Regions from separate parts of the Nocardioides sp. NPDC057577 genome, predicted to be linked through region 4. Evidence: riboswitches for the same ligand, from Rfam matches in the RefSeq annotation. Region 4 holds a riboswitch; each other region holds the start of a gene.
The links. A riboswitch is a leader RNA that binds a small molecule or an ion and turns the genes downstream of it on or off. The one in region 4 is predicted to bind cobalamin.

Region 1: another riboswitch for cobalamin. It lies ahead of ACFU7D_RS28820 (CbtB-domain containing protein); the one in region 4 lies ahead of ACFU7D_RS21405 (prenyltransferase/squalene oxidase repeat-containing protein).
Region 2: another riboswitch for cobalamin. It lies ahead of ACFU7D_RS28655 (nitrite reductase); the one in region 4 lies ahead of ACFU7D_RS21405 (prenyltransferase/squalene oxidase repeat-containing protein).
Region 3: another riboswitch for cobalamin. It lies ahead of cobN (cobaltochelatase subunit CobN); the one in region 4 lies ahead of ACFU7D_RS21405 (prenyltransferase/squalene oxidase repeat-containing protein).

Annotation. Positions count from the first base shown of each region.
Region 1 is NZ_JBHVGB010000281.1:36-4,133, reverse strand. It holds partial or broken gene ACFU7D_RS28830 (ATP-binding cassette domain-containing protein) at 1-315, shown strand, start outside; gene ACFU7D_RS28825 (ABC transporter substrate-binding protein) at 312-1,421, shown strand; cobalamin riboswitch at 1,405-1,539, shown strand; gene ACFU7D_RS28820 (CbtB-domain containing protein) at 1,573-1,788, shown strand; gene ACFU7D_RS28815 (CbtA family protein) at 1,788-2,570, shown strand; gene ACFU7D_RS28810 (ferredoxin) at 2,576-3,265, opposite strand; gene ACFU7D_RS28805 (cobalt-precorrin-6A reductase) at 3,262-3,987, opposite strand.
Region 2 is NZ_JBHVGB010000273.1:182-4,739, reverse strand. It holds partial or broken gene ACFU7D_RS28665 (precorrin-2 C(20)-methyltransferase) at 1-717, opposite strand, end outside; gene ACFU7D_RS28660 (precorrin-8X methylmutase) at 714-1,382, opposite strand; partial or broken gene ACFU7D_RS28655 (nitrite reductase) at 2,013-2,201, opposite strand; cobalamin riboswitch at 2,257-2,462, opposite strand; gene ACFU7D_RS28650 (ABC transporter substrate-binding protein) at 2,565-3,731, shown strand; gene ACFU7D_RS28645 (ion transporter) at 3,717-4,558, opposite strand, start outside.
Region 3 is NZ_JBHVGB010000100.1:2,556-9,412, forward strand. It holds gene cobN (cobaltochelatase subunit CobN) at 1-3,438, opposite strand, end outside; cobalamin riboswitch at 3,471-3,615, opposite strand; gene ACFU7D_RS18705 (winged helix-turn-helix transcriptional regulator) at 3,593-4,507, opposite strand; gene ACFU7D_RS18710 (MFS transporter) at 4,623-5,870, shown strand; gene ACFU7D_RS18715 (GNAT family N-acetyltransferase) at 5,875-6,438, opposite strand; gene ACFU7D_RS18720 (phytoene desaturase family protein) at 6,449-6,857, opposite strand, start outside.
Region 4 is NZ_JBHVGB010000129.1:10,611-17,467, reverse strand. It holds gene ACFU7D_RS21415 (NYN domain-containing protein) at 1-746, shown strand, start outside; gene ACFU7D_RS21410 (hypothetical protein) at 754-1,395, opposite strand; cobalamin riboswitch at 1,439-1,583, shown strand; gene ACFU7D_RS21405 (prenyltransferase/squalene oxidase repeat-containing protein) at 1,649-2,722, shown strand; gene ACFU7D_RS21400 (hypothetical protein) at 2,716-3,357, shown strand; gene ACFU7D_RS21395 (CbiQ family ECF transporter T component) at 3,354-4,469, shown strand; gene ACFU7D_RS21390 (ABC transporter ATP-binding protein) at 4,466-6,040, shown strand; gene ACFU7D_RS21385 (ECF transporter S component) at 6,037-6,834, shown strand; gene ACFU7D_RS21380 (alpha/beta fold hydrolase) at 6,836-6,857, opposite strand, start outside.

The DNA.
Region 1 (4,098 bases), on a different contig from region 4:
ACGAACCACCTCGACGTCGCCTGGCAGCTGCGGCTGCTGCGGACCGTCGCCGACCGGGCCGAGACCCTGGTCACGACGATCCACGACCTCGACCTGGCGCTGCGTTCCTTCGACCAGCTGGCGGTTCTCGGCCGGCCGCGGGGCAGCGATCCCGACAGCGGCCCGGCGACCGTCGTCGCCCACGGGCCGCCGGCCGAGGTGCTCGACACCATCCGCGTCGATCTCCACTTCGGCGTCGGCTCCGTCCAGGTGCCCCACCCGCACCTGGACCAGCCCCATCTGCTCATCCACTCCCGGAAGGACCACTCGGCATGACCTCTCGCCCGACCATCCCCGTACGTCGCGGCGGCCTCGCCTGCCTGGCCGCGCTGGCACTCGGCTCGACGATCCTCACCTCCTGCGGTGCGGCGGAGAAGACCAGCGTCGGCACCGCGGCCCACGAGAACGACGGCGCGATCACCGTCGAGAACTGTGGCGAGAAGGTGACCGTCGACGAGCCGGTCACCGAGCTCTACGCGTACGACGGCGGGATCATCTCCATCGCCCTGGCCGTCGGCGCCCGGGAGAACCTCGTCGCGGTCACCGGCATCGCCCGGGACCAGGAGCTGCTCGAGCTGGCCTACCCGAAGGACCGGGTCGGGGAGCTGAAGGTCGTCGGCGACGAACAGCCGACCCTGGAGACCGTCCTGGCGCTCGAGCCGCAGCTGATGTTCGCGGGCTGGAACTACGGCTTCAGCGAGTCGCGCAACCTGGTGCCCGAGACCGTGGAGGAGCACGGCATCGAGACCTACCTGCTCAGTGAGTCCTGCCGGCAGGAGGACGGCGACCGCGGCACGATGGGGGCCTGGACGGCGCTGCGTACCGACCTTCTCAACATCGGTGAGCTGACCGGCCACGGCTCGGAGGCGAAGAAGGTCGCGGCCGGCATCGACGAGCGCCGCGAGGCCCTGGAGAGCGCGCCTAGCCCTGCGAAGGCGCCGACGGCGTTCCTCTTCGACTCCGGCTCCGACGCGATCTTCACCTCCGGCTCCTTCGGCGCTCCGCAGGCCATCTTCGACACCGCTGGGGTGACCAACGCGACCGCCGACGTGGAGGACACCTGGACCGAGGTCGGCTGGGAGCGTCTCGCCGCCGCCGACCCCGACGTCATCTACTTCGTGGACTATCCGGGCCAGTCCTACGAGGAGAAGGTCAAGGTCCTCCAGGCCCACCCGGCCTCGCGCGACCTGACCGCGGTCAAGGAGCAGCGGTTCGTGAACCTGCCGTACGCGATGTGGGTCTCCGGTCCGCTCAACATCGACGCCGCCGAGTGGGTCCGCCGCTCGGTCGAGCACTTCGGGCTCGCGCCCGAGTCCGGGATCGAGCCCGAGCTCGACATCAGCGAGCTGAGCAGTCTCACCGGTAACGAGTGGCTCCGCTGAGATCCCGCTATAGTGCTGGCAACGGACATGAGGAAGCCGGTGGAACTCCGGCACAGTCGCGCTACTGTGACATCGCTTCGGCGGTGGAGTCAGACCCGATTGTCCGTCCAACCCCAACGAACAGGGACGCATTCATCCCTGAGGAGGACATATGTCGCAGCCTGCTGTGGCGCCCGTCGCCGGCGTCGATCTGCCCACTATCTCGCTTCGTGAGCTGGCCCCCTGGGCGCTCTTCTTCGGCCTGCTCGGTCTGCTGGTGCTCTTCTTCATCAGCGCCGACCAGGGCGCGGTCTCGATCCCGTCCGGCACGCTCATCCACGAGTGGGTCCACGACGGTCGTCACCTGCTCGGCTACCCCTGCCACTGATGAGCCCGCGTGCATTTCTCGTACGCGGCCTGCTAGCTGGACTCCTCGCCGGAGTCGCCACCTTCCTGGTGGCGTACTCCGTCGGTGAGCCGCAGGTCGGCGCTGCCATCGCGCTGGAGGAGGGCGGCGACGGGCACTCACACTCGCACGCCGCCGAAGGCGATGAGGGTGGCGAGGGTGGCGAGGAGGCCGCCGAGGTCTCCCGCACCAACCAGAGCACCTGGGGGCTGCTGACCGGCACCCTGGCCGTCGGCGTCGCGCTCGGGGGCATCCTCGGGCTGGTCGCCGCGGCGACGCTCGGTCGCCTCGGACGGCTCACGCCAGGGCAGTCGACGGCGCTCGTCACCCTGATCGGGTTCGTCGCGGTCGCCCTGGTGCCGTTCCTCAAATATCCGGCGACCCCACCGGCGGTGGGCAGCGGAGACACCATCGGCGTACGCACCGCGGTCTACTTCGCCTTCCAGGCCCTCTCGGTCGTGGCGGCGGTGGTCGTGACGTACGCCGCCGTGCGGCTGCGCGGGCGGTTCGGCACCTACCTCGCCGTGGTCGGCGCGATCGCGGCCTACCTGGTCGTCATGGTCGTCGCCGGGCAGCTGTTCACGACGGTCAACGAGGTCGGGGACTTCCCGGCCGACACGCTGTGGTTCTTCCGCCGCGCCTCGCTGATCACGCTCGCCACGATGTGGGGCGTGCTCGGGGTGGCGCTGACCGGCCTGGTCATTCGTCTCTACGCGGCAGAGCGCGCTGTCGCGGAGCGAAAGGCCCTCGCCGCCAGCCTCTGAGCGGCTCAGCGGGGGAGGCGGTAGGTCTCCACGGGGCGGCCGTCGGCCAGGTGATCACGCACGATCACCCGGGCGGCGGCCGCTTCCACGTTGCCGTACCAGACGTCGTCGGGCTGGACGCTGAGCACCGGCGCCTGGTTGCACGGGAACTGGCAGCCGGTGTGGGTGATCAGCAGGTCGTCGTCGCCGAGACCGGCCTCCATCGCCCCCAGGATCACGGCCCTGGCGGTCTCCTCCGAGCCCTTCGCGGTGCAGCGCGGGCCGCGGCAGATCAGCACCTGGCGTACGTGGTCGGGGACCCGCTCCCAGGCGGGCGAGGTGAGCCCGGGCTCGGTGCCGGTGATCGGCCGGGTCTCGGCCAGCGAGTCGGTCAGCGCCTCGGCGAGCTCGTCGCGCGTGGTGGCCAGGCGGGTCGCGATCTGCAGTTCGGGGCGGGTGCCGGTGCGCTCGCGCCACCAGTGGGCGGCGATCCGGCGCAGCCAGGAGTGGCCAGGGGCGAGCGGGCCGAGGCTGATGCCGGCCAGGGCGATGGTCTCGGCGCCCTCGTCGGCCAGGCGGGTCAGCTCGCGGGAGAGCGAGGGGTCGCCCATCTGCAGAAACGCAAGGCTCGCCTCGTGCTCGCCGGCCCAGGCGAGCAGGTCCTCGCGCCGGTCGACGTCGGTCACCGACATCCCGACGACGACGCGGTGTGTCATCCGAGGCTCCGCACCCAGGAGACCGCCTCGGCGACGTCGTCGACCGTGCGGACGCCGTCCTCGCCGGCTGGGCGGCGGACGACCACGACGCTCACCCCGAGCTCGGCCGCGGCGGCCATCTTCGGCCAGGTGAAGGTGCCGCCGGAGTCCTTGGTGATGAGTACGTCGGTGTCGTGCTCGCGCATCAGCGCGAGCTCGCCCTCGATCTCGTAGGGACCACGGCTGGTCAGCAGGGTCCAGGCTTCGGGGAGGTCGAGGTCGGGCCGGTCGACCACGCGGGCGAGGGCCTGGTGTCCGGCGAGTGCCGGGACGAACCTGGCGAGCTCCTGGCGTCCGACCGTGATGAACGGACGCTTCCCGAGGTCGGCGGCGAGCGTGGCCGCCTGGTCGTGGGTGTCGACGTAGGCCCAGGACGGGTCCGCCGGCCAGCCGGGCCGCTCCAGCCGGAGCAACGGATGCCCGGTCTGCGCGCAGGCGGCCGCCGCGTTGGCCGACATCCCGCGCGCGAACGGATGCGTCGCGTCGACGACCGCGTCGAAGTGGTCGAGGGCCCCCCTCAGGCCCTCGACCCCGCCGAACCCCCCGATCCGCACCTCGCCGACCGGCAGCCGCGGCCGCGCCACCCGGCCGGCCAGCGAGGAGGTCACCTCCACACCCTCCTCGAGCAGCCGCGCCGCCAGCTCCCGCGCCTCCCCGGTCCCGCCCAGGATCAGCAACCTCATCCCTCAGCCCTCCCGCTGGCCGAGCCGTCGTCCCCGCTGGCCGAGCCGCTCCCTCCGCTGGTCGAGCCGCCGGAGCCGCTAGGCGGAGGCGTGTCGAGACCAACACGGTCC
Region 2 (4,558 bases), on a different contig from region 4:
GGTCACCACGATGAGGGAGAAGTACGGCACGGAGGACGGGTCGACGTCGGCCACCGGAAGCCAGCGCTCCTCGGGCTGCGAGGCACGCTCGACGTACCAGGCACCCTCGAGCCGCCCGGCAGCCGCGAGCGCGGAACGGACCGCGGGGAAGGTCCGGCCGAGCTTCATGATGATCGCCGCCTCGGTGTCGGCCAGCCGACGGGCGAGCTCGGGCTCGGGCAGCGTTCCCGGCAGGACCGTGAGCACGTCGGTCTGGCGCACCAGCGGGGTGGAGACCGCGGCGGTGGCTGCTGCGAAGGCGGGCACGCCCGGCACGACGGAGGTCTCGTAGACCTCCTTGAACCGGTCGTGGAGATACATCGAGGAGCCGTAGAAGAGCGGGTCGCCCTCGGCGAGCAGGACGACGTCGCGGCCGGCGTCGAGGTGAGCGGAGAGTCGGACCGCGCAGGACTCGTAGAACTCGGCCATCGCCCCGACATAGCCGCCCGGGTGCGAGGTGGTCCCGGTGGTGACCGGGTAGCGCAGCTCCTCCTCGATCGCCTCCGCCGGGATCAGCGAGGACGCGATCCGGCGGGCGTGCGACTGCTTGCGCACCCCGGCGTGGTAGGCGACCACAGGTGCCGCGCCGATCAGCCGGGCGGCCTTGAGGGTGATCAGCTCGGGGTCGCCCGGGCCGATCCCGACGACGGTGAAGCTCCCACGGATCGGAGTGCTCATTCCTGCTCCTGGGCGAGTGCGTTGAGGGCGGAGGAGGTCATCGCGGAGCCGCCACGACGACCCCGGACGGTGACGAAGGGGATGTCGATCCCGTGATCGGCGGCGAACGAGGCGAGCGCCTCCTTGGACTCGGCCGCGCCGATGAAGCCGACCGGACAGCCGACGATCGCGGCCGGCCGCGGGCCGCCGTCGAGGATCATCTCGAGCAGATGGAAGAGCGCCGTCGGGGCGTTGCCGATGGCGACCACCGCACCCTCGAGGTAGGGCTCCCACAGGGACAGCGCGGCGGCGGTGCGGGTCGTCCCCCACATCCGGGCCAGCTCCGGGACCCGGTCGTCACCGAGCATGCAGAGCACCTCGTTGGCACGCGGGAGCCGGCTGCGCGTGACCCCGGTCGCGACCATCGTCGCGTCGCACAGGATCGGCGCCCCGGCCTCCAGGGCACTCCGCGCGGCCTTCACCAGGCCGGGGTGGATGACCAGGTCGGCGGCGAGGTCGACCTGCCCGCTGCCGTGGATCATCCGCACCGCGAGCCGCTCGGCGTCGGCCGGGACCGCGGAGAGGTCGGCCTCGCGCCGGATGGTCGCGAAGGAGTCGACGTAGATCGCCGGACCCTGGTCGATGTAGTCGTAGCGCCGGGTCGGACGGACCTGCGGCGAGGGCACGAGTACGCCGCGCCACGGCGTCACCACGAGAGCCGGCGCCCGCTCGGCCAGCGCCGTGACCGCCGCCCGGTCCAGGGTCCCCTCGGCAAAGCCGACGTGCTCGCCGCCGGGCACCTCACCGAACCCGAGCTCCGTGGCCGGCGCCGGCACCCGGGCGTCGGCTGCGACCGGCTCGACCATCGGTGCGTCGAGCTCGGCGACATGCCAGGGCGCGGACGGCCCCTCGCCGCGTACGTCCAGGAAGCGGGCAGCGAGCGAGACCAACCGGTAGGCGGCCTCGGCGAGCGGCACGACCGGCCCCCACGAGTCACCGACCCGGAGCTGACCCTCAGCCGCGGAGAGCGCCACCACGCCCAGGTCGCACTCCCGTGAGACCAGGTCGCCGCGGCCGTCGTCGAGCACGAAGAGGAACCGCCCCGGCAGCGCGGCCAGACGGGGCGAGGCGCACAGCAGCCTGTCCAGCGACGCCGCGACGCCGCGCAGGTCGGCCCGTCCCCCGGCGAGCCCGGTCTGCGGGGAGACCATCACGTTGCGTACGAGCTCATGGGTCTGCGCCGGCACCAGACCGGTCGCCTTCAGCGCGGTGAGCACCTCACCCGGGAGCGCGCCGTCGACGGAGGGCAGGCCGCGCACCTGCAGGTTGGCGCGGCCGGTGAGATGGATCCGTCCGTCGCCGTAGGTCTCCGCCACGGAGATCAGCGAGAGCAGCGCGGCGGAGGAGACGGACCCGCCGATCAGCCGCAGCCGCACCAGCAGGCCGTCCTCGGCCGCCCACGGACGACCGACTCCGGGGCACCGGTCGGTTCGGACTCGCGACATCAGGACACCTGCTCTGCGTCATGTGCCCTTGCGCGGGGCACGTGGTGACCTGGCGGCGGATGCCGCCAGAGCCAGCAGGTCTTCGGACTCGGAATCGATCGGAGCGGAGCGCCTTCCCGGAGCCAGGCTCCAGTGACTGCCCTCCTCGGAAGGAGTGCGTGCCCCGCCCGTCATCCTCACCGCTGCGCGTCAGTCCCGGACTTTCACCGGGTTCCCTGACCCCATCAGGCATGGAGTACGACTGGCAGGGCGAGACTACCCACTTGCGGACACGGCACCGAATTGCTCGCCCTCCGGCCGCCGGTTGTGCCAGGGTTCGCCTACTCGGAACCTCCCGGCGCCACCCCACAGATGGAGTCCCCCGTGACAGGCTCGGTTCATCGGCAGCTGCTCGTTCTCGCGCCCATCTCGGCGCTCGCACTCAGCCTGACGGCCTGCGCCACGACCTCGGAGTCGAAGGTCTCGATCGGTCTGGTGGTGCCGACCTCCGGCGTCCACAAGTCGATCGGCACCGACATGTCCCGGGGCTTCGACCTCTACCTCGACCAGCACGGCGGGAAGCTGGGCGGCCGGCTGATCGACGTCGTCGAGGCCGACGAGGGCGACCGGACCGAGATCGGCGTCGCCGCGGTGACCAGGCTGATCCAGGACGACGAGGTCCAGGCGGTCGTCGGGGTGGTGAGCTCGGAGACGGCGCTGGCGGCCAAGGACGTGGCGATCAACAGCGAGACGCCGCTGATCGTGACCGGCGCCGGTGCCGACGGGTTCGCCGACGGGTCCGACTACCTGTGGCGTACGTCCTCGACCAACACGGACCTGGGCAGCGCGCTCGGGAAGGCGGTCGCCCAGGGGACCGACCGGGGCTCGGCGTACGTCATCGGCTCCGACGACGCGACCGGTCATGAGTTCTCCGACAGCTTCATGATCGCCCTCGAGGCGTCCGGCAGCACCGTGGCGGGTCAGAGCTACACCCCGGCGGGGGTGACCGAGGAGTGGTCGGGTCTCTTCGACAAGGTGAAGGAGTCGGGCGCGGACGCGATCTTCGCCGCCTATGCCGGGAAGGAGGCGGAGGCGTTCGTGACGCAGTACCGCGAGTCGGGTCTGGCCAAGCGCATCCGGCTCTACGGCCCGGGGTTCCTCACCGAGGGCGACGTGCTGTCCGCGCTGGGCGGCGCGGCATCCGGCGTGCGGACCGCGCTGCACTACAGCGACACGATGGACTCGCTGATGAACGACGCCTTCGTGAAGGACTACCGCAAGGCGTACGACGCCACCCCGACGGTCTACTCGGTGCAGGCCTACGACGCCGCGGCCGCGCTCGACAAGGCGCTCGGCCTCTCCGACGACGTCAACCGCAATGAGGTCGCCGACTCCCTCGGGTCGGTCGGCACCATCGTCAGCCCCCGCGGGAACTGGTCCTTCGACCCCAACCACAACCCCGACCAGCCCTACTTCCTGCGGGTGGTCAGGGGCACTGCCGCCGGCCCCCGCAACGTGGTCCTGCAGGAGATCACCTCACCGGGCAGCTGACTCCGACCGCAGCTCGGCCCGGGTCGCGGCCAGCTCCTCGCGTACGGCGGTGAGGTCCTCGCGCAACGAGGTGAGGATGGCCATCATCTCGGCGTCGGACTCCTCCTCGTGCTCGGCGAGAGTCTCGACGCTCTCCATGCCGGAGACGACCACGGCGAGGAAGAGATTGAGGACCGCGAAGGTCATCACCAGGATGAAGACGACGAAGAAGATCCAGGCGGAGGGGTCCTCGGCCATCACCTCGCGGGCGATGTCGGGCCAGGCCTCCCCGGTCATGGTCTGGAACAGCGTGAACGCACTGGTGCCGAGGTCGCCGAAGTACTCCGGAGCGATCGAGCCGTAGAGGTTGGTCGAGATGACCACCGCGACGTACATCATCAGCCCCAGCAGCCCAGCGACCGCGCCCATCCCCGGCACCGCTTTGATCAGGCCGTCGACGACGCGACGCATGGACGGGACCGAGTTGACCAGGCGCAGCACGCGCAGGATCCGCAGCGCCCGCAGCACCGACATCGGTCCGGTCGCGGGCACCAGCGCGATCGCGACGATCACGGTGTCGAAGATGTTCCACGGGTCGAGGAAGAACCTGGGGCCGTACGCCACCAGCCGCAGCACCAGCTCGACGACGAAGACCCCGAGGAGCACGCTGTCGAGCAGCGCCAGCTCGTGGGCGAGATGTTCGGGGACCATCGTCTCCACGCCGAGGACCACCGCGTTGAGGATGATCACCCCGATGATCACCTTCTGGAACGTGTCGTCATCGACCAGCGCGCGGATCCGCCCGCGCACCGAGATGTTGCCCGAACCCATCGGCGTCATGTCCTCCC
Region 3 (6,857 bases), on a different contig from region 4:
GCGGGCGAGCTTCTCGTACATCCAGTCCTGCACCACGCCGGCGGTCGCGTCGAAGCCGAAGAGGTAGTCGACCGTCGCGGCCAGCTCGAAGGCGCCCTTGTAGCCGTGGCGCTGCATCGCCGAGATCCAGCGCGGGTTGACCACGCGAGCCCGGAAGACGCGGTTCGTCTCCTCCTGCAGCGTGCGGGTCTTGATGGCGTCGGGGGAGGTGGAGTCGCCGACGTACGCCTTCGGCTCGCTGCCGGTCAGCGCGCGGACGGTGGCGACCATGCCGCCGTGGTACTGGAAGTAGTCGTCGGAGTCGGCGATGTCGTGCTCGGCGGAGTCGACGTTCTTGGCGGCGACCTTGATCCGGCGGTAGTTGGTGCGCATGTCGTCGGCCGCCGGGGCGCCGTCGAGGTCGCGGCCGTAGGCGAAGCCGCCCCAGGACGTATAGACCTCGGCCAGGTCCTGGTCGGAGCGCCAGTTGCCGGCCTCGATCACCTGCAGGATCCCGGCACCGTACGAACCGGGCTTGGAGCCGAAGATGCGGGCCGTCGCGCGGCGCTGGTCGCCGTGCTCGGCCAGGTCCTCCAGCGTGTGTGCGCGGACGAAGTTGTCCGCGGCCGGCTCGTCCAGGTCGGCCACCATCCGGACCGCGTCGTCGAGCATCGAGACGACGTGGGGGAACGCGTCGCGGAAGAACCCGGAGATGCGTACGGTCACGTCGATCCGCGGCCTGCCGAGCTCGGCGAGCGAGATGACGTCGAGATGGGTGATGCGGCGCGACGCCTCGTCCCACTCCGGCCGCACCCCGAGCAGTGCGAGCACCTCGGCGACGTCGTCGCCGGACGTACGCATCGCGGACGTGCCCCAGACGGAGAGCCCGACCGATGTCGGGTAGTCGCCGGTCTCGTCCAGGTAGCGCTGCAGCAGCGAGTCGGCCATCGCCTGCCCGGTCTGCCACGCCAGCCGGCTCGGGACCGCGCGCGGGTCGACGGTGTAGAAGTTGCGCCCGGTCGGAAGTACGTTGACGAGCCCCCGCAGCGGCGAGCCCGAGGGCCCCGCGGGGACGAAGCCACCGTCCAGCGCGTGCAGGATCGCGGACAGCTCGTCGGTCGTCCCGTTCAGCCGCGGTACCACCTGCTCGGCGGCGAAGACGAGCACCTGCTGCACGGCCGGGTCGTCGTGGAGGGTGCCGGCGACGGCCGGGTCCCAGCCGGCCGCGTCCATCCGCTCCACCAGGCCGCGAGCCTGGGTCTCGATCTCGTCGACCGCGCGGGTGTCGGCGCCCTCCTTGAGCCCGAGCGCCGCCCGCAGGCCGGCCACGGCACCGCCGACACCGCCCCAGACCTGCGAGGCGCGCAGGATCGAGAGCACCAGGTTGACGCGGGCCTCACCCGCCGGCGCGGCACCGAGCACATGCAGCCCGTCGCGGATCTGGGCGTCCTTGATCTCGCAGAGCCAGCCGTCGATGTGGAGCATGAAGTCGTCGAAGTCGTCGTCCTCCGGCCGCTCCTCCATGCCGAGGTCGCGGTGGAGCTCGGCGGCCTTCATCAGCTGCCAGATCTCGCCACGGATGGCGGGCAGCTTGGCGGGGTCCATGGAGGAGATCCGGTCGTACTCCTCCATCAGCGACTCCAGCCGCGCGATGTCGCCGTAGGACTCCGCGCGCGCCATCGGCGGCACCAGGTGGTCGATGATCGTGGCGTGCGCACGGCGCTTCGCCTGGGCACCCTCGCCGGGGTCGTTGACCAGGAACGGGTAGATCAGCGGCATGTTGCCGATGGCCGCGTCCGGGCCGCAGGACGCCGAGAGCGCGGCGTTCTTGCCGGGCAGCCACTCCATCGAGCCGTGCTTGCCGAGATGGACGACGGCGTCGGCGCGGAAGCCGTTCTCCAGCCAGCGGTAGGCGCCCAGATAGTGGTGCGACGGGGGAAGGTCCGGGTCGTGGTAGATCGCCACCGGGTTCTCGCCGAACCCGCGCGGCGGCTGGATCAGGATGACGATGTTGCCGGCCTGGAGGGTGGCCAGGACGAGCTCGCCGTCGTCGTTGACGAACAGGTTGCCCGGCGTCGGACCCCAGGTCTCGACCATCTGTTCGCGCAGGTCAGCGGGGAGATCCTTGGTCCACTCGTCGTAGTCTGCCTTCGAGATCCGGACGTGGGCGTCGGTCAGCTGCGCGTTGGTCAGCCACTCCTCGTCCTGACCGCCCGCGGCGATCAGCGCGTGGATCAGCGCATCGCCGGCAGCGGTGTCGTCAACCCCGTCGAGGAGGCGTACGACCTCGTTGTCGGTGCCCAGGTCATAGCCCTCCTCGCGGAGGCGACGGAGCATCCGGATCGCGGAGACCGGGGTGTCGAGGCCGACCGCGTTGCCGATGCGGGCGTGCTTGGTCGGGTAGGCGGAGAGGACGAGCGCGAGGCGCTTCTCGCCGTTGGGGGTGTGTCGCAGCCGGGCATGGTTGACCGCGATCCTGGCCACTCGGGCCGTGCGCTCGGGGTCGGCGACGTAGTGGGGGAGACCCTGCTCGTCGAGCTCCTTGAACGAGAACGGCGCGGTGATGATCCGCCCGTCGAACTCGGGGATCGCGATCTGGTTGGCCGAGTCGAGGGGCGTGACGCCGTCGTCGGAGGCCTCCCACTCCGCGCGCGAGCTGGTCAGGCACAGGCCCTGGAGCACCGGGATGTCGAGCGCCGCCATCCGCTCCACGTCCCAGGCCTCGTCCTCGCCACCGGCGCTCGCCGAGGCGGGGACCGAGCCGCCGGCCGCGAGCACGGTCACGATCAGCGCGTCCAGGGTGCCGAGCGCCTCGTAGAGGTCGTCGGGGGCAGAACGGAGCGAGCCCGCGAAGACGGGTACGCCGGTGGCCGCTCCGGTCGCGTCGATGGCATCGGCCAGCGCGTGCGCGAACGCGGTGTTCCCGCTGGTCTCGTGGGCGCGGTAGTAGAGCACCCCGATCCGCGCCTTCTCGCTGGTCGAGCCGCCGGAGCCGCTAGGCGGAGGCGTGTCGAGACCAACACGTTCAGCGAACCCCCATGCGGGCACCTCCGCCGGCGGCTCGAACCCGAACCCGGTCAGCAGCACCGTGTCGGAGAGGAACGCGTGCAGCTGGGCGAGGTTCCCCGGTCCGCCCTCGGCGAGATAGCGGTGTGCCTCCGCGGCGACACCCATCGGGACCGTGGAGTGCTCCATCAGCTCGGCGCTCGGCTGCTGCTCGCCGCCGAGGACGACCACCGGGGTGCCGCGCTCCTTGACGGCCCTCAGCCCGTCCCACAGGTCCGTCGGCGAGCCGAGGAGCCGGAAGACCACCAGGTCGACGCCGGCCACGACGGCCTCGAGGTCGGTCGCCCGCGACGGGTTCGCCCAGGCGTAGTCGGCGCCGCTGGCACGGGCCGAGAGCAGGTCGGTGTCCGAGGTGGACAGAAGGGCGATGCGTACGCGTGCAGGGTCGGCCATGCCGGGTCCTCCTAGGGGTTCTCGCCCCGTCGATCGGTCGGATAGCCCGCGGCCAGTGTCTGGCTGTGTCACGCCCGATCCTGGGAGTGACATCACAGTGGCGGAACCGCCCCGGACTCTCACCGGGTTCCTGCGCCACGAGCGTGCTCGCAGCCTACCTCCTGGGCTGCTGCGTCCTCGGGCCGGTAGCGTCGGTGGCGGAAGTTCGTTCGCGGAGAACAGTGAGCATGTCTTCGACTGATCCGCCCGGGTCGGTGATCGGGGCCTGGACGTGCCGCACGACGCCGGCCGGGTCCAGGAGAAGGGAGACCCTCTTGAGCCGGTCAGCGCCGCCGGCACGGAAGACCGGCAGCCGGTAGGCGCCTGCGGCAACCCCGTCGGCGTCCGAGGCGAGGTCGTACGGCAGGTCGGCATGTTCCGCGAACGCGGCCAGCTGGTCGGGGCGCTGGGTGCTCACCCCGACCACGCGGGCGCCGAGCGTCGTGAAGTCGGAGTAGTGCTCGGCGTAGGTCTGGCACTCCAGCGTGCAGCCCCGGGTCCCGGGGATATCGCCCCAGCCCGGGGGGTAGCCGTGGCTCTTCGGCGCATAGGCACCGGGGAAGAAGAAGGCGACGGTCCAGGTGTCCTCGCCGGTCATGTGGAGGCGGGTGTCGCGGTGCGAGGTGATCTCGACGTCCGGCGGCGTCGTGCCCAGCAGGTCCTCGAGGCGGCGCTCCTCGTCCGGTCCGGCGGTCGCGGTCAGGGTGCCGTCGCCCATGACGTACCGCGTTCCCCACTCCTGGAGAGCGACCAGGACGGGCAGTAGCCCGCGGCCGCGCCCGGTCAGCTGGTAGTCGTAGCGCAGCGGGCGGTCGGTGTAGGCGTGCTTGGCGAGGACGCCGTCGGCGACGAGCGAGTTGAGCCGCTCTGTGAGCGCGCGGCGGCTGAGCCCGAGCTCACGGACCAGGCCGTCGAACCGGGTCACCCCGGCGGCGCACTCGCGCACGATCAGCAGGCTCTGCCAGTCGCCGATGACGCCGAGCGCCTGCGCGATCCCGCAGTCGGCGTCGGTGAGGTCATCGCGGCGCATCGGCGTCTCCTTGGTCGGTCGGGCAATTCGGGTGGCGGCCTCGACGCATACATGGTTGCATATAGTTCCAATTTGGAACTCACCCGGAAGGGCTCGGATGGAAGAGGTACGCCGCGTGGCGCGGTCATTCTGGCTTTACTGGTCCGCCGGCACCTTGAGCGGCGTAGGGACCGCGGTCACTGCCGTCGCATTGCCGCTGACCGCGGTGACGGTGCTGGGGGCGAGCGCGTTCGAGATGGGGCTGCTCGCGGCGGCCGGGTATCTCTCCTGGATCCTCATCGGCCTGCCCGCGGGCGCGATCGTGCAGCGACTCCCGTTGCGCCGCGTACAGGTCCTCGCGGATCTCGCGCGCGCCGCCGCGATCCTCAGTGTTCCGTTGGTGTGGTGGGCAGGTGGCCTCACGCTGGTTCAGCTGCTGGTCGTCGCACTCGCGGTCAACTTCGCCGAGGTGCTCTTCTTCGCCGCGAATACGACGTTCCTGCCGAGCGTGGTCCCGAAAGAGCAGCTGACCAGCCGGAACAGCCTCATCTCCGGCACTCACGCCGCGACCCAGCTGGGTGGGCCGTCGCTCGGCGGTGTGCTTGTCCAGGTGATCGGCGCCGTCCCCGCGCTGTTCGTCGATGCCCTCTCGTACCTCGGCTCGGCGATCCTGCTGCAACGGCTTCCCGAGCGTCGTCAGCCCCAGGGCGACACCTCGGAGTCGATCGCATCGATGGTGGCCGAGGGCTGGCGGTTCGTGACCCGGCACCCGGTGATGGCGCCGGCCACGTGGTGGGCCTGTGTGGTCAACTTCGTATGCGGGGTTCAGCTCGCGTTGTTCGCCTACTACCTGGTCCACGAGCTCGACACCCCGCCCGGTCTCGTCGGCATCCTGCTCGCCTCCGAGGGCATCGGCTCGCTGGTCTTCGCCGCGATCACACCCTGGCTGGTTCGTCGATTCGGCTCTGCCAGGGTGCTGATGTTCGAGGGCCTGCTCGGTGCGATCGGGGCAGCGGTGATCCCGCTCGGCAGCGGCTGGGTCGGCTGGGTCTGCTTCGCTGCCGGAAACCTGCTCTTCGCCGGCAGCGTCGTGCCAGGCAGCGTGGTCACCCGGACCTACCGGCAGGTCGCCAGCCCGCCGGAGCTGCTCTCACGCGTGATGGCGACCGTGCGGTTCGTGTCGTGGGGAGTCATTCCGGTCGGCAGCCTCGTGGCCGGCCTGAGCGCGGAGCTGATCGGTCCCCGTCTCACGCTCCTCGGATCCGCTGCGGTGCTCCTGCTCGGACCAGTCGTCCTCTGGAAGAGCCCGATCCGGACGCTGCGCAACCTCGAGGACTTCGAGGAACCGGGAGCGAAGGTCGGCCTGTCCGCCGCTGACAGGTGAGGCCCTATCTGCTCTGCTCGGACACCAGCCAGGCCTCGCGGGTGATCTCGTACTCGACCTCGCCGTCGGCGTGCCCGGCGAGCGGTTCCTCGAAGGACTCGTGGAAGGCGCGTACGAAGCTCATCCCGACCGACACCATAGTCGCGCGCGAGGCGTCGTTGACGGCCATCGTCTGCGCGATCACCCGGTCGACGCCGAGGTCCTCGAACCCGTGACGGAGCAGCTCGAGCGAGCCTTCCTTCGCGTAGCCCTTGCGCCAGTGGCGCTGCGGAAGCCGGTAGCCCAGCTCGGCGGCATCGGTGCGCGGCGGGCTGTCGGGCGGCTCGAACATGTAGAGCCCGACGGCCTCACCGGCCGAATGACCGATCCACTTGCCCTGCCCCTCCGTCTCCTTCGCCACTCGGATCCACCGGTGCATCCGCTCCTCGGTCTCCGCAGGCGTGAGCGCGCGGGTGAACAGGTGGCGCAGCACCACCGGGTCCGAGTTGAGCTCGACCAGGAACGGCAGGTGCTCTTCGCTCAGCGGGACCAGCTCGAGCCGTTCGGTGTGCAGGATCGCCTGGGGCATGAGCGAGAGGCTAACCAGGAGGTACGCCGCCGGCACCTGGTTTCTGGTTCAGACCGAGGTGGCGCAGCGCCCGTCGGGCGGCGTGGTAGCCGCACATGCCGTGGACGCCCGGCGCCGGCGGCGTCGCCGCGGAGCACAGGAACATCCCCGGGATGCCGGTTTCGTAGGTGGCGAGGGTGGGGCGGATGACGAGCTGGCGCAGCGTGTTGGCGCCGCTGCCGATGTCACCGCCGACGTAGTTGAGGTTGTACGCGGCATAGTCGGCCGGCGTGGTGACGTGGGTGTCGACGATCTGCGAACGGAAGCCGGGGGCGAAACGCTCGATCTGGGCCAGGACCGCGTCGGTCGCATCGCCCCCGTAGGCGTGCGGGACCTGGGCGTAGGCCCAGACCGGGTTGAGGCCGTCGGCCGAGCGCGAC
Region 4 (6,857 bases):
CCTTCCGCATCGCCCTGCTGATCGACGCCGACAATGCCCCCGCGTCCAAGATCGACGCGATCCTGAACGACCTGGCCGAGTACGGCGAGGTGACGATCCGGCGGGCCTACGGCAACTGGACCAAGTCCGAGCTCAAGGGCTGGATCGAGGAGCTGCACGATGCCGCGATCAGGCCGATGCAGCAGTTCGACCTGACCGCGCACAAGAACGCCTCCGACATGGCGCTCGCGATCGACGCCGTCGAGCTGCTGCACGCGGCGATCCCGGACGCGTTCGCGCTGGTCTCCTCCGACTCCGACTTCACGCCGCTGGTGCACTACCTGCGGGAGAAGGGGCGCGCGGTCTACGGCTACGGCAGGGAGAAGACGCCGGCGCCGTTCAAGAGCGCCTGCACCCGGTTCACCGTGGTGGAGAAGCTCGGCGGCTCCGAGGAGGAGACCGACGCCGACGCCGAGGCCGGCGCCACGCCTGCCCGCAAGCCGTCCTCGGCGACCTCGGGGCAGCTGCTGAAGCGCAACGCCCGGCTGATCCAGCTGCTGCGCAACTCCATCGCCGCGGCCGCCGACGACGACGGCTGGGCCCTGGTCGGAACGGTCGTCTCACGCATCCGCAACCAGTCCTCCGAGGACCCGCGCAACTACGGATACGCCACCTGGACCAAGCTGATCAAGGCGATCGACCTCTTCGAGCTCAAGGACGAGGGCACCTCGGCGATCGCGGTCAGCGACAAGCGCACCAAGAAGTGACGTATGTCTAGCGGGTCTCCGCGACGGAGGCGGGGCGGGCGCATCTGATGCCCTTGGGCACCGACCCGTTGAGGTGCTTCAGCGCGGCCTTGAATTCGCGGCAGCGCTCGGTGTCCTCCTCCTTGTTGCGCGGGTAGCCGATCGCCGCGTTGACCGCGCCCATGTCGAGAGCGTCGGCTAGCGGGTTGATGTCACGGGCGACGGTCCAGTACCACCGCGAGATCGGCGCGCTGTAGTCCAGCGACCGGGCGAGCTCGGGGCGGCGGCGCAGGTCGATGTCGAAGTAGGTGCCGGCATCGGAGTAGTTGGCCTCGCCGGTCAGCTGGATGTAGCCGCGGCCGGCGTACTTCCGCTTGTCGTGGGGGCCCTTGGCGTCGTGGTGGAAGGAGCTCTCGTTGGCGAGGGTGGTCAGATAGGCGGCCTGGCGGTAGGCGGTGGTGATGTCGGCGTCGGCCATGGCGCGGTTGAGGCTCGGAAGACCGGTCTCGACGGTCCGTCGGTCGCCGACCTTCTCGCCGAACATGGCGACCAGATCGGCGTACGTGACCGATGTCCGCGCCGGTGCCGCACCAGCGCTCGGGGATACGGGGACAGCGAGAAGGGTGGCCGAGATCGACGCTGCGACAAGGCCGAGAATCCTGTGGCGCATGGGGACAGAGTGACTGCTCATCGGCGATCCCGCAAGCGGCCCCTGCCAGGCATAAGATGTTGCCACTCAATCAACACACGCCGTGGTGGGGGAAGCCGGTCGAATCCCGGCGCTGACCCGCAACCGTAGGCCCGAGCACCGAGTGTGCTGGGCGAGCCGGAGCACCTGCCGACGGACGCGTACTGACCTGACGCTGTCGTGGAAAGCAGCGGGTCGGCCCTGGGCCTTCCCGACGAACAGCGCGGAAGGAACCATGAAGAAGACCGTCCTCGGTGGCATCGCCGCCGCCCTCGCCCTCACCTCGCTCGCCGGCTGTGGCGAGAAAGCCATCGAGGAGGGGGAGAAGTCCGCCTACGACGCCAAGGTGTCGACCTCGGTGGCCGACTGGCTCGTGGCCCAGGCGCCGGAGGGTGTTGCCCACAACGCGCAGTACGGCACCGACGACTTCGGGCTCAGCGCCGACATCGGGATCGCGCTGGCAGAGGTCGGCGGCTACGACGAGGAGCTCTCCACGATCGCCTCGGCCGTGATGGCGAACAAGAAGGCCTACACCTCGCCCGGGTTCGGCACCGTCACCTCGGCCGGGGCCACCGCGAAGGCGCTGGTCCTCCAGCAGAACGTGGACGCCACCGACCCCGGTCTGCTGAAGCAGCTCGAGGGCACCGTCGCCGCCAACGGCCGCATCGCCGACGAGCTCGACCCCAAGAACAAGGAGGCGGCCGACTACTCCAACACCATCGGACAGTCGTACGCCGTGTGGGCGCTGAACAACGCCGAGAGCAAGAAGGCCGCGGCCGCGACGGGGTTCCTGGCCGGGCAGCAGTGCGAGGAGGGGTGGTTCCGGGTCACTTTCGCTGCCGACCCCACCGCCGCCGACCAGACCTGCGACGCCGACCCGAAGGCCGTCCCGGACGCCGATGCCACCGCGTTCGCGCTGATCGCCCTGTCCGGTGTGGCCTCCCCCGAGGCGGAGAAGGCCGTCGAGTCAGGCGTGGAGTGGCTCAAGGAGACCCAGGCGAAGGACGGCTCGTTCAAGGCCGCCACCGGCAACGTCGCCAACTCCAACACCACCGGCCTGGCCGGGTGGGCGTTCGGGCGCGCCGGTGAGACCGAGGCCGCGGAGAAGGCGGCGACCTGGGTCGCCGACCACGTCGTGACCTGCGGCGACGACGCCGGCGCGGTGGCCTACGACGATGCCGCGCTGACCGAGGGCAACACCAAGGGGCTGACCAAGGAGTCCGAGGGGATGTATCGCCTCGCGGCCGCCCAGGCGCTGCCGTCGCTGGTCTTCCTGCCCAAGGACGCGACCGCGAAGAGCTCGTGCTGATCCTGCGGTCCTCGTTGGTGGCCCTGGCGATCCTTGCCGGGGCCACCGCACCCGTCCTCACGCCCGTCTCCGCATCCGCTGCCGCTGTCGCTGTCGCTGTCGCTGTCGCCGAGGGGTGCGACGGCGTCACCGTCGTCGTCGAGCCCAACGCGCTGGGCGGCGGCCCCGAGGTGACCTGTGTCCAGCCCGAGGAGGGCGACACCGGCGCCGACCTCTTCGAGAAGGCCGGACATCCGCTCACCTATGTGACCTCGATGCCCAGCGTCGTATGTCGCGTCGATGAGCGACCGAAAACCGCCGGTTGCGCCCAGATGCCGCCTGCCGACGCGTACTGGTCGCTGTGGATCACCGACGAATCGGGGGCCTGGAGCTACGCCTCCAGAAATGTTACCGAAATCAGCGTGACCTCCGGGCAGGGTGTTGCGTTCACGTGGATAGACGACGATGTCGTTACCGCTCCGGCGACGGATCTTGGGGATGCTGTGGGGGCGCCCTCAAGCCCGTCGCCGGAGTTATTTCCGGAGGAATCGACAGATTCGGCCTCCGAGGCCGAGCATCTGCCCGCCTGGATCGCGCCCGCGGGGATCCTCGCGCTCTTCACCGTCGCCGGAGTCGTGTGGTGGCGACGACGATGAGCGACCTCTTCCGTGAGGCTGCGGTCGCGCGCCTGCCCCGTGATCTGCACCCCGTCGCCTGGTGGGTGTGGGCGATCGGCATGGCTGCGTACGCCTCCTTCACCACCAATCCGTTGCTGCTCCTGCTCGTGGTGGGGGTCGTGTCGGTCGTGGTCGCCGCGCGCCGCGGTGAGCAGCCGTGGGCGAAGGCGTTCCGGCTCTACGTCGGCCTCGCGGTGTTCATCGTCGTGACCCGGGTGCTCTTCCGGGTGCTTCTCGGCGCCGTGCCGGGTCACGTGCTCATCGACTTTCCCGAGATCCCCCTCCCGGAGTGGGTGCTGGGGATCCGGCTGCTCGGGCCGCTCACCCGGGAAGCGCTGCTGGCCGGGCTCTACGACGGGATGCGGCTGGGTGTCATCGTGATCTGCGTCGGCGCGGCCAACGCGCTGGCGAACCCGAAGCGGCTGCTGCGCTCGCTTCCGCCGGCGCTCTACGAGGTCGGCACCGCTGTCGTGGTCGCCGTGACGGTGCTGCCGCAGCTGGCCGAGTCGGTGCAGCGGGTGCGTGCCGCGCAACGGCTGCGTGCCGGTGCGACCGGGAAGGTCAAGCGGCTGCGGCGCTTCCTGGTGCCGGTGCTCGAGGACGCCCTGGAGCGGTCGATGGCGCTGGCGGCGGGGATGGACACGCGCGGCTACGGGCGTACGGCCGGCGTCCCGGTCGCCACCCGGCGGATCACCTCGGTGCTCATGCTCGTCTCGCTCGTCGGGCTCTGCGCCGGTGTCTACGCGGTGCTGGACGGCACCACGCCCGGGTGGCTGGCCGTCACCATGCTGAGCCTGGGCGTCGGCACCGCGGCCGCAGGGCTGGCGCTCGCGGGCCGCCGGGTGACGCGGACCGTCTACCGGCCCGACCGATGGCGCTGGCCGGAGGTCGTGGTGGCAGCGAGCGGGATCGTGGTCGGCGCCGTGGGCTGGTGGATCGCCCGTGATCAGGTCCCGGTCGCCTTTCCAGGAGTGAGTACCGTGCCGCCCGTCACGCTGAGCGCCATGCTGGGTGTGCTCGTCGGGCTGGTCCCGGCCGTCGCCGCCCCGCCACCGGCATCGTCGCGCGTTCACGAGGAGGCAGTCGCATGATCGACCTGCGAGGCATCACGTTCACCCCGCCGGACTCCTCCGAGCACGTGCTCAAGGACGTCGACCTCACCATCGAGGAGGGCGAGCTGCTGCTCGTCTCCGGTCCGACCGGCTCGGGGAAGTCGACGCTGCTCGGTGTGCTCGCCGGCCTGGTGCCGCGCTTCTCCGGTGGCGTGCTCGACGGTGACGTCCGGCTGGACGGGGCCTCGATCGTCCACAGCCCGCCGCGCGAGCGCGCCGGGATCATCGGCTACGTCGGCCAGGACCCGGTGGCCGGGTTCGTCACCGACACGGTCGAGGAGGAGCTCGCCTACGGGATGGAGCAGCTCGGCCTCGCGCCGGCGACCATGCGGCGCCGGGTGGAGGAGACCCTCGACCTGCTCGGCATCGCCGAGCTCCGGCAGCGGTCGCTGCGGGAGCTCTCGGGAGGGCAGCAGCAGCGCGTCGCGATCGGCTCGGTGCTCACCACCCACCCGCGCGTCGTCGTGCTCGACGAGCCGACCTCCGCCCTCGACCCCACCGCCGCCGAGGACGTGCTCGCCACCATCACCCGGCTGGTGCACGACCTTGGCACCTCCGTCGTGCTCGCCGAGCACCGCCTCGAGCGGGTCGTACCCTTCGCCGACCGCATCGCACTCCTCGTCGGCGACGGCTCCGTCGCCGTCGGCGACCCTGCCGAGATCCTGGAGACCTCGCCCATCGTGCCGCCGCTCGTCGAGCTCGGCCGCGAGCTCGGCTGGTCGCCGCTGCCGCTGACCGTGCGGGACGCCAAGCGGAAGGCGAGAGGTGTGGCGCTTGCTGACCGTGTCGGACTCGACACGCCCCCACCGCCCAGCGGCTCCGGCGGCTCGACCAGCGCACTCACCGTCACCCGAGGACGTAGGCCGGTCCTGCACGACGTCTCGATCGAGCTGCCCGCGGGGCGGGTGACGGCGCTGATGGGACGCAACGGGTCGGGCAAGTCGACGCTGCTGTGGACGCTGCAGGGGACCCAGAAACGGCTGGCCGGGTCGGTCGCCGTGGCCGGCAAGGATCCGGCGGCCCTCGACCCGGAACGGCGGCGCGCCCTCGTCGGGCTGCTGCCGCAGACCGCGGCCGATCTGCTCTACCTGGAGACGGTGGCCGAGGAGTGCGACGCCGGTGGCCCACGGACCCGGGAGATCCTGGACAGCCTCGTCCCGGGCATCCCCGACGACCAGCACCCGCGCGACCTCTCCGAGGGTCAGCGCCTGGCGCTGGCACTGTCGCTGATCCTCAGCGCCGACCCGCCGGTCGTGCTCCTCGACGAGCCCACCCGCGGCCTCGACTACACCGCCAAGCAGGCCCTCTCGGAGATCCTTCGCGACCTCACCGGAGCCGGAAAGACGGTCCTGGTGGCGACCCACGACGTCGAGTTCGTCGCCGAGGCCGCTGACGACGTGGTGGTGCTCGCCGACGGCGAGGTGGTCTCCGCCGGTGACGTACGCACCGTCACGGCCGAGTCGCCCGCGTTCGCGCCGCAGGTGAGCAAGGTCTTCGGCCCGGGCCGGCTGACCGTACGCGAGATCGTCGAGGCGGTGGGCGAGGGATGATCAGGTTCTCGCCCCGCACGGCGGTCCTGCTCGCGATCATCTCCGTCGCCGGGCTGATGATGTTCGGGTGGCCGCTGCTGCTCCACGGCTACGACCGGGTGCAGCCGCCGTTCATCTTCCTGGCGCTGCTGCCGCTGATGCTGGTGGTGCTGCTGAGCGAGCTCTCCACGGGCGGGATCGACACCCGGATGATCGCGGTCCTCGGCGTGCTCAGCGCGATCGAGGCCGTCCTGCGCGCCATCTCCGCCGGCACCGGTGGGGTGGAGCTGGTCTTCTTCATGCTCATCCTCGGCGGCCGGGTCTTCGGTCCGGCCTTCGGGTTCGTCCTCGGCTGCACCAGCCTGTTTGTCGCCGCGCTCGTGACCGCCGGCGTCGGACCGTGGCTGCCCTACCAGATGATCGGCGCCGCCTGGGTGGCGATGGGGGCCGGGCTCCTGCCGCGGGCGAGCGGCCGCCGGGAGATCGGGTTGCTGGCGGCGTACGGGGTCTTCGCCTCCTACGCCTACGGGCTCCTCCTCAACCTGCAGGGCTGGCCGCTGCTCACCGGCGTCACGGTGCCCGGCGCGAGCGGCAACCTCTCCTACGAGCCGGGTGCAGAGTTCAGCGAGAACCTGGCGACCTTCCTGCGCTACACCCTGGTGACCTCGACCAGCAGCTGGGACACCGTGCGCGCGATCACCACCGCGGTCGCCATCGCCCTGCTCGGGCCCGCCGTGCTCGCCACCCTGCGCCGCGTCGCCCGTCGGGCCACGGTCACCGGGGTCGTCCGCTCGACAGGCTCGACCACCGGGTAGGTCAGACGCGCTGGTGCTCGGCG